2 regions of the Roseobacter sp. HKCCA0882 genome follow, and region 2 is predicted to be linked to the other one. Evidence: riboswitches for the same ligand, from Rfam matches in the RefSeq annotation. Region 2 holds a riboswitch; the other holds the start of a gene.

Region 1 (5,038 bases), 520 kb from region 2:
TTCTCAATCCGTTGCGCCACATCGCCAGTGGCACGCGCTGCTCGGGCCTCCTCCATCAATGCAGGGGCGAGGCGGCGGAGGCCGTCTTGGATTTCACGCAGGATGCTTGTGTCCGGAAGTTCCTCAGCTTCCACGGCTGCAATGAGCTTCATTTTCTGATCCAGCAGGGTGGCTATATAGCCGTCCAGAGTGCCGTCGGCTGTGAAATACTCAACCGTCACCTGGCGGGTTTGTCCCAAGCGGTAGCAGCGGTCCTCTGCCTGAGCATGGTTTGCAGGGACCCAGTCCAAATCTTGGAAGATCACATGTGTGCCAGCAGTCAGTGTGATGCCAACGCCGCCTGCAATAATATTGCACAGTGCGACTTTGACGGTTTCGTCCTGTTGGAACCGGTCAACAGCGGCGATGCGTTTTTCGGCTGTATCAGCACCGGTGATCGTGATCGCAGTATCGCCTAGCTTAGCCTTGTGGCGTTCAATGCCTTCGCTGAAGCATGTGAAAACAACCACCTTCTCGCCGCTTGCCACCACGTCCCGAATGCGTTCTTCGACGGCTTTTTGCTTCGCCTTGTGCAACGCAGTTCTGACCTTGGTCAGGCGAGCCAAAAACTCAGTGTCGTTGGGCTTTGAAGGATCAGTTCCCGAATACCAGGTGACGAACGATTCCACTGCGTTAAATGCTGCAGCGCTGCCCGATATATCCACTGGCACCCAGCTGCGGATCTTGGGCGGTAGATCGAGCACGTCTTCTTTTTTCCGTCGGATAGAGACTTCCTTCAGCAATAGGTTCAGCTCATCGAGATTCGAAGCACCGGTCGTTACCCAGCCATAATCGTTGCGATAGGCGTCACAGTACCGCTTGGCATAAGACAAAAACGATCTTGCTGAAGGGTGGCCAACGCAGCGCAACAAGTTGAACAGGTCTTTCGGCCTGTTCGTCATCGGCGTCCCAGTCAACAGGAATACGAAGTCTGGACCAAGAACTGGCGCTCGAGCTTCAGCCTGAACACCGAGCAATTTCAGGCAGTGGTTGGTACGCTGGCTGGCGTTTCTGATGAAATGCGCTTCATCAAGGATCACGCCTGACCAGTTTACGCCATGCAGGCGCTCGGCATGCTTGCCGAGAATGTCGTAGTTCAGAACGATCCAACGCGCGTCATCAGGTGTTTCACGATCAACACCAAGCACCTCTACTGAGGCCTCGGGGTCAACAAGCTGGATTTCTCGTTTCCAGTTCAATTTTAGCGACGCTGGACACACGACGAGGATCTTCCCCGAAGGAGCGCCGACTTCCATGGCAACAATAGCTTGGCGGGTTTTCCCAAGACCCATGTCATCTGCTAAGATGACGCGGCGCTTCGAGAGCAAAAAGGCCACCCCATCAGATTGATGTGGATAAAGACTGCCGGAAGCGACCTTGTCGATCTGAGCGGCAGACTGAGCGAGAGACTTCACAAAATCGGACATTTTTCTCTCCCTATCTTCAAATGTGACTTGCCATGAACTCTGCGCGGGCCTCCGCGTAGTCTTCAGCACGCTTCGCTTTCACTTGGTCCAGCGCCAAGCCTGATACGAAACCCGTTCTGCCAACCTGTTCGCGGATGGCGAGCTCCCTGACATGGTCTCGCTCCTGTTGCGATCGATCGAGCGGCTTTTCCCAACTGACATCATCGCGGCCAAAATGACCAAAAGCAGCCGTGCGAAGGTAGCTTGGCAAGCGCAATTGCAGGCGTTCGATGATCTGGGCTGGTTCGAAGAGCCCATACAAATCAATGCCTTCCAGCTGATATCGTTTGGCAATTTCATGACCTTTCGCATCACCGGTGGGCAAGAACGCAAAACTGACAGGCCTTGCTTCACCTATGGCATAGGCCACCTGTACTTCACAGCTGTCCGCCCAGCCCCGGCTGACCACATCCTTGGCGAGTTGGCGCGCGGCGTAGGCTGCCGACCGATCCACTTTGGTTGCGTCTTTCCCCGAGAACGCACCGCCCCCATGTCGAGCGGATCCGCCGTAAGTATCCACAATGATCTTTCGCCCCGTCAGACCTGCATCAGCGGCAGGCCCTCCCATGTGAAACGTCCCTGCGGGATTGATGTGGAGCCGCACATTTGGTCGCCAACGGTCGCCCAGCGTTGGCTTGATGACGGCATCGATAACCAGTTCGCGCAAAGCACGGAGACCAAGACTACTGCGATGCTGCGTTGACAAGACAACGTCCGTGACCTCTCGAGGCAGGCCGTTTTCGTAGAGCACCGTCACCTGAGCTTTTGCGTCAGGACCCAGCCCCGAGCCCGCTTCAGACCGCCGCAGACTGTGATGCGCGCGCATGAGCTGATGAGCGAGCGTAATTGGAAGAGGCATAAGCTCTGGCGTTTCGTTACAGGCATATCCAAACATGATGCCTTGATCGCCTGCGCCGGTTTCGTCGCCATCGACGCCGAATGCGATCTCGGCGGACTGCCTAGAGATCGCCTCGATGACTTGGAGGCGTTCAATCGACAAACCCCAAGCAGGATCGTCGTATCCGATGCGAGCCAGGATATCTTTGGCGATTTCTGGGGCGTTAATGCGCGCTCGCGAGGTGATTTCTCCGAAGAGAAAAAGTGTGTGGTCTTTGATAGAGGCTTCGATAGCCACACGTGATGCCGGATCCTGCAGGAGGCACTCGCTTAGGATCGCGTCTGAAATCTGGTCACAAACTTTGTCTGGGTGCCCAGCAGAAACGCTCTCAGACGAAAATGGGTAAAGTTGGTTCATGGTCTTTCCTCTCTTTAGTGCTTTAGCCATCTGGCAGGGCGCACAAGCTGATGTTCAAATGCCCGGGTGTGTTACGGTTGGTCAGGATTTGAGGCCTGATCTGGTTAGGTCGAAAACAAAAAACCCTCCTTCGTTTCCGAGGAGGGCTGACGACGCTAACGACCTTTAGTTGCCTAGGGCCGCATCCCCTCTCGGGAAACCACCTTGCCGGTCTTGGCAGGTTGGCGCGGGCGTCAGCCCAGCTCTTGATGCATTTAGTAATAATATCAAAAGCCGACGGCCTCGTCAATCAAGCACCCTCCGGCGGTCTGCGAAAAATTGTCGGATGGCGTCTATGACCGCGTCATCTGTCCCGTTCATCTCTTGGATGTTGGTGATTTCTTCGGCGGCTCGACCAAGGGTCATCCATTGGGTCTTTTCTTCCGCCGCTGGCAACCACTTTGATCGCAGGTAGTCGCGGAACCGCGCGGTCTCCTCAGTAGTCAAAAGTTCGGGGCTATGAAACGCGACCAAACGGTTGCCCAGTTGACGAAGGCGACGATCAGACAGGCTGGAAACGATCTCTTGGCGACGTGGCCAGTCAGCGTGTTGAAACTCCCCAAGCAGGTTCTTGTCAGCGTTTGAATAAAACTCGCCGTAGATCAGTTCCTCAACCGGCTTCGGTGGCGCCTCAGGATCATCAACAAAGCGCTCAGCCATCGCCTCCCCAACCCTGCTTCGAAATTCTGGTGCGGCTGCAATAACTGCGGCGCGCCGCTGATGTTCGGGACTGGGCTCTGCCATGCTCAAGAGCGCCGGCGCCTTGTTGGTCGACACGCTACGGATGACTTTGGGGGACGCATCAACCGCCGCGAAGAGCGCCTCGTCGGATGCGCTCAATAGATCCGCAGGATTAGCGGCATCTAGGTCGAAGAATGCTGCCCGTGTATTGTTCCCTGGGGTGTAGCCGCAAAAGACTCCCGTGTAGGCACGGGGTTCGCCCCCTCCAAAGCGAAGGACCAACTCCATCGGCTGAAAGGTTTCGAGTTTGGCTTGAACTTCCGTTTTATGGGCAGTGGACAAGAGTTCTGCCCAGAGGCTTGGGTTTCTGTCAGCTATCCGGCGGGCGATGTGGATCGTGGCTTCCACATCTCCAAGTGCGTCATGAGCGTTGTGGCCATTGAACCCGTTGGCGGGGGCTAGTCGGTCGAGCTTGAAGCTCTGCCGCCCGGCTTCATCTTGGGGCCAGGCCAGAAGTCCGGGGTCTCGCACGTAGGCTGTATAAACAGCCGTCATAATGTCGAAGCGGGTATTGCCGTTGAACTGGGTGGCGTAAATGCTCGGCGACAGGTTCTGATAGAAGGTCTGCCGCAGCACCTCCTCGTCGAATTTCATTGTGTTGTAGCCAACCCAAATCGCCGGTGCCCACTGCTCTGTCAGTGCAACGACCTTCTGAGAGAATTCAAAAAGGGATGGCAGGCTTGGGTCCGTCAGTTGATCAGGCGTGACCCCTGTAACGATCAAAGCCTGCGGCGATGGCAAAATATGGGGAGCTAAACGGCAGCGAAGGTTCACACGCTGCTTCTCCACGAAATGTTCATCCGTCAGGATCGCTGCGAATTGCAGCGGTTGGTCGTACGCCGGGGAGATCCCTGTGGTCTCTAAATCGTAAAAAACAAAATCCACCGCTAGCGCTTTCGGGCGAATGAAAAGGACCCTAACTGCTCTGGCGTGATGGTACGCCAGATGCTCTGCCGGCTGATCCGCTGCCAAAGAAACTTTGGGTGCGCTGCCAGATATAACCAGTAACCTTTGCGACCAAGCGTTTGCCGGCCGACACCGCTGAGGCAGCCGTCATCACGGAAATCCGCCGTGTCCTGCGCACGCCAGAAACCACGGCACAGGTCATAGCTGCACTGGACCGCGAGGATATACCCGAGGCAGAGGCCATCGAGGCGCTCCAACAGTTTCCCAAGCTTTGGGATCAGCTCTTTCCGGGCGAACAGGCCCGCATCATTCAGTTGCTCGTCCGGCGCGTCACAGTGACCGCTGAAGGCCTAGTGATCGACTTGCGGACCGACGGGATAGCCGGTGTCATGCGGGAGATGATGACCCCACGCCAGCTTGAGGCTGCGGAATAATGGCCGCGCCCGACACCATCCAAGTCTTCGTCCCCCTCAAGCTCCGCAAGAAAAACGGGCGGCCCAAAATCATGCCGCCCGCCGATTACCTGCCCAGCGAGGATAACACCCAAGATCCGCATATCCTGCGTGCCATCGGCCGCGCATGGTCCTGGCGG
Region 2 (5,038 bases):
GCCGAACACAAAGGGAAGCGCTGCAAAGATCGGCAAAATCGCCCAAATTGCGGTTGTCAGAAGAAAGGTCTGTTGCAGGCTCAGGCCCTGCTGCACCGCATTGGCGCAGGAAAACACCAAAGCAAGGCCGATAAACACCGAGATTGCGGCAGACTCGGCAAAGACACCCCATTCGCCATTGGCAAAGGCAAGATCCACCCCCATAGGCACAAGCATCGATACCCCAAGAAAGGTAACGATCAGGCCAATGACATATCCAACGGGGCGTATATCAAACATGAGGCAGAGCGTTGGCCCCTGACTTAGGCAGTGTCAAGCATGGAAGGGCCTAAAACCCCGCCAAAGCCTTGATCTGGGGCTTCATTTCATTTGCAAACACCACGCCCGCAGTTTACTGTGATCGTTAGTATACGACCGGACTGCTTCGTCAGACCGAGCAAAGCCTCAAGACAGCGTCACATCTGTGACCCGCGTCTTGGGGCTTTTTTCGTATTGGGTCTTGGCCCTTAGCCCATATGGAACAGGCTTTGGAACAGGCGCGGGTCAAGGCTGGCCTGTTCAAACGTAGCGCCTTCGGTCAAGAGGCTGACCGCGTCATGGCTGTGCAGGCTTTCTTGGTGGCTCGCCAAAACACGGAAATCGCCCACTCGTGGATCAGCTTGCAACTCGCCCGCGAAAAGGCGGGCCGCATCTTCCACAAAGATCGGGTTTGCAGCGTTTAACTCTGCGAAGGCTTGTTCATCCTCGCGTTTCACCATGACCTGCGTTTCTGTTGGCACAGCGCGGCGCGCCATCTCAATCAGGTCTTCAAACCACAAACACCCTGCGTCAGGGGCAATCTCGACCGAAATCCGCACAACAGATCGCTGCGAATGCGGGGTGGCCAACTGCCCACGCGTGGCGCGCGCATGTTCGCTCAATTCAAGCGAGCAAGGGCAGGTCGAAGAATAAACGTAATCCAGATGCACCAATTTCTGGCGCACCCCATCGCGCTCGACCAGTTCCAGCGCAATGTCATAATATTGATAACCCGAAAGACCAGACCGCAGGCTCTGCACCTTCATTGGGAAGGAAACGCGCATTTGGATACGCGCATCAAAACTTTCGAGGTCGGATTTGTAATCATCAAGCGCAGCTTCGATCACCTCAAAGCTAAACGTCTTTTCGGCATGGGCATAGAAGCTGCGCATGATGCGGCTCATATTGATGCCCTTTTTGCCCGCCTCTAGGCTGACGGTGCCCGTCACCGAAGTTTCCAGCATCACATCGCCATTGTCGCGGGTGTGATAGCGGATAGGCAGGCGGAAATTGGAAATCCCCACATGTTGGATTTGACGCTTGGCCCCTTTAATAAGCGAGGCAGGGCCATTTTGAAGATCAGGAAGACCCGCCTTATAGGCTGCGTCCACTTTGAAATCCTGCGGATAGCTGCGCGAAAATTCGGGGTAATCTTGGGAGGGGGTCAAAAGTTTGGAGACAGCAGGATCAAGGGCGGCACGCTCCGCCATGCTTGCGCTTTCCGCCCACTGTTTCAAAAGCGCCAAGGCCGCACGGGCCTCGTCTTGGGTCGGTTCACTCGCAACTGCACCAATATGGACGTTCATCTCATCACCCCTTCGGCCACGCGACCTTACCATCATATGGGTGTTGGTGCGCGGAATCCAAACTTGTTTTGTGAATAATTTACGATTGTGAACGCCGAACGGATCAATATTGGCCCGACAAATATCGACCAATTCCTTGAGTTTCCAACAAAATCCTAAAAATAAGGGTTAATTTGCAGCACGCGCAGCACCGAGCGCGTGTTTCAAATCCCTTAACAGGTCGTTAACGTCCTCAAGCCCCACCGACAGGCGCACAAGACCAGATGTAATGCCCAGATGTTGCTTTTGATCCTCAGGCAAACGCTGGTGGGTCGTTGTGGCAGGATGGGTGATAATAGATTTTGCATCGCCCAAATTATTTGAGATTGTAATGATCTCTAACGCGTTGAGGAACCGAAACGCCGCATCGCGCCCGCCCTCCAGTTCAATCGCGATCACTGTGCCGCCTTTTTGCATTTGCGTGAGGGCAAGCATGGCTTGCGGGTGGCTGTCGAGATGCGGATAGAGCACCCGCGCCACACCCGCCTCCCCCTCTAGCCCTTGCGCAATGGCAAGAGCAGTGTCGGCTTGGGCGTTAACCCGCAGGTGGAGCGTTTCCAACCCCTTGAGCATAACCCACGCGTTAAACGGCGACATCGCCGCGCCTGTATGTTTCAGATAGGGTTCCACGGTCTTGCGAATGAACTCACGGGTGCCACAAATCACCCCGCCCAAACACCGCCCCTGCCCGTCAATATGCTTGGTCGTGGAATAGATCACGACATCAACGCCCAGTTTGCGGTTGTCTTGAAACAAGGGAGAGGCAAACACATTATCGACCACCACCAAAGCGCCTGCATCATGGGCCAGACGCGCAACGGCGGCGATATCGACAACCTGCAACGTGGGATTCGAAACACTTTCAAAGAATACAGCGCGGGTTTTGCCCTTGATGATTGCGGCCTCCCATTGGGTCAGGTCATCGCCATCCACAAACGTGACCTCAACCCCGTAACGGGTCAAAATCTCCTCAAGAATGTAGAGACAAGACCCGAACAAGGCGCGCGCAGACACCACATGATCACCCGCGCGCAACATGGACATCAGCGCGCCATTCACCGCCGCCATTCCAGAAGCGGTTGCAAAAGCATCTTCTGTGCCTTCAATCGCCGCGATCCGATCCTCGAACATTGCGACAGTCGGGTTGCCATAGCGGGCATAGATAAATTCCTCACGCCCTGCTTCGATAAAGCGGGCCTCGGCCGCCTCGGCGCTGTCATAGACAAAACCTTGGGTCATAAATATTGCCTCAGACACTTCGCCGTATTGGCTACGGCGGGTGCCTGAATGCACCGCGCGTGTCTGCGCCGAAACGGTATCGGGCAAGAATTTCAATCCTATGGATTGCTTGGCAGCTGCGTCTGACACTTTATATCCCTTCCATCTGAACGGTCGGGCATCATGCGGCAAGCAGGCCTCGACCTCTTTAGCGGCATTTTTTTTGTGGCCCGCAATCCGGTAAACAAATCGCCACGGTACAGGGCATTACGCCTTGCCATAATTAGGGTCAAGGGGCTGCAATACAATACCCGCCGCCACGCTGTGAGATTGCAACCATGACAGATACATTCCAAATCTTTAACAGCCAAACCACCGCAAAGCTGATTAAAGAAAAATATATGTATAAATTTTTAAAAATTCATTACCACATTGGGTTGCAACGGTGAAATCCAATGCAAGGGTGAAAAAATGATCGATCCTAAGTCCTCAAAATCGACCCAACCGTGGTTGATATTTGGCCACTCGGGGTTGCCGAATTGGCGCATGTCGTGATCGTCGAACAGTATTTTCCGCAAAGAAGTCGAGCGTGGCGTTATTTAATTGAGACGGTGAAACGCGCTAATAAGAAATTGGTTGCAAACATCAAAGATAATCTTGCAAGTGCAGACACAGGACGGATGCTCCGCTCTGCAACTGATGAAGACACCTTCAAGATGGACGCGAAATTGCGCAACACGTTGGCCGCTGGCAAAGACAAAATCCATATGCAACGCTTCCTAAGCGCTGATATGTAAGGCGACATTATGCATTTTATGAAAAACGCGATCTTTTCAGGGCGCAAGTTTCGGCGCGGTCTATGGATGGGAGCGGCGCTTGGCATTTTGGTGGGCTGTCAGGCCATGGGGCCAGCCGCCACGGACCAGAACGGAGTATCAAGCAGCATACCTGTAACCACCCCCTCTGCCGAAAGCGCACTTTACGCGCAATATTATGCCCAAACCGAGGCACGGCTTCTGCGTGAGGGGTTATTGCGCCAATCCACCACCCCCTCGGATGCCCCTGTCTCGCGCCGTGCTTTGGCGCGCAATTTCGAAGCCATTGCGCTATATGATGAATATGCAATGGAAAACGGTCGCTTTGTTGCCCGTCAAACCCCCTCGCGGCTGAGACGATGGATTGATCCTGTCCGTATCGAAGCACATTTTGGGCCAGCAACCGACCCGCAAAAAATGGCAAGGGATCGCCAAATTCTGACCGATTACGCCCGACAACTCAGCCGCGCCGCGGGGCATTCGATTGATTTAGTTGGGTCGGGTGGAAATTTCCATGTGCTGTTCATCAGCCGCGATGAGCAGGCAGAAATCAGCCCCTATCTGCGCAGTATCGAGCCTAGTATTGATACCTCAATCATCCGCGAAATTGAGAACCTGCCGCGCCATACGTTCTGCTCTGTCTATGCATTTGCGCGTTCAAATGCGCGGCCAGAATATCGAAGCGCTATTGCCGTAATCCGCACCGAGCATCCGGATTTGATGCGCACATCCTGCATTCATGAGGAAATCGCCCAAGGGTTGGGATTGCCCAATGACAGCCCCACGGCGCGCCCCTCGATTTTTAATGATGATGAAGAATTCGCCCTTTTGACCGCGCATGACGAATTGCTGTTGCGCATGCTGTATGATCCGCGCCTGGAGATTGGCATGACCCCCGATGAGGCACGCCCCATTGTCGATGCGATTGCTGCGGAATTAATTGACACTTCTAGCTAACGACGACTGCTCACGTTCATTTTTGATTTCATTGAATGGGTAGACTGGAACAGTGATCGTTGAGGCGACGTTTTCAGCAACCATGATATTGGGTGGCCAGATCAAAGGCACCTCCACGCGCCTGCTCCCAATTTATCGTGAGGGCAATTTCGTAGAGGCCAGCGATGACACGCCACTCTTTCAGATTGGCGCGATGCAATATGGCCGCCCCATTTTGGTGCGTGCCTTTGACCTCGAAATGAGTTTTGAGGATGCGGTCAAGCTTTTGATGGTGAGTTTTGACTCGACCATTAAGGCCAATCTTTCGGTCAACCTGCCGCTTAATCTTCATGTTTATACTGCAGACAGCTTGAAGCATGGAAAAATGACACGGATCGAAAAAAATGATCCGTATTTCAACGTAAT

What was found. Region 2 has a riboswitch for S-adenosylmethionine ahead of metZ (O-succinylhomoserine sulfhydrylase). Riboswitches for the same ligand answer to the same signal wherever they lie in the genome.
Region 1: another riboswitch for S-adenosylmethionine. It lies ahead of metK (methionine adenosyltransferase); the one in region 2 lies ahead of metZ (O-succinylhomoserine sulfhydrylase).

What each region holds. Positions count from the first base shown of each region.
Region 1 covers NZ_JBBLYI010000001.1:873,347-878,384, reverse strand. The annotation lists gene AAC622_RS04595 (DEAD/DEAH box helicase) at 1-1,466, opposite strand, end outside; gene metK (methionine adenosyltransferase) at 1,483-2,760, opposite strand; SAM riboswitch class V at 2,765-2,833, opposite strand; SAM-I-IV-variant riboswitch at 2,916-3,017, opposite strand; gene AAC622_RS04585 (exonuclease domain-containing protein) at 3,046-4,425, opposite strand; gene AAC622_RS04580 (hypothetical protein) at 4,566-4,880, shown strand; gene AAC622_RS04575 (hypothetical protein) at 4,880-5,038, shown strand, end outside.
Region 2 covers NZ_JBBLYI010000001.1:1,390,737-1,395,774, forward strand. The annotation lists gene AAC622_RS07070 (TrkH family potassium uptake protein) at 1-279, opposite strand, end outside; gene folE2 (GTP cyclohydrolase FolE2) at 507-1,604, opposite strand; gene metZ (O-succinylhomoserine sulfhydrylase) at 1,773-2,969, opposite strand; SAM riboswitch at 3,049-3,127, opposite strand; gene AAC622_RS07085 (hypothetical protein) at 3,368-3,658, shown strand; gene AAC622_RS07090 (DUF2927 domain-containing protein) at 3,668-4,633, shown strand; gene AAC622_RS07095 (hypothetical protein) at 4,686-5,038, shown strand, end outside.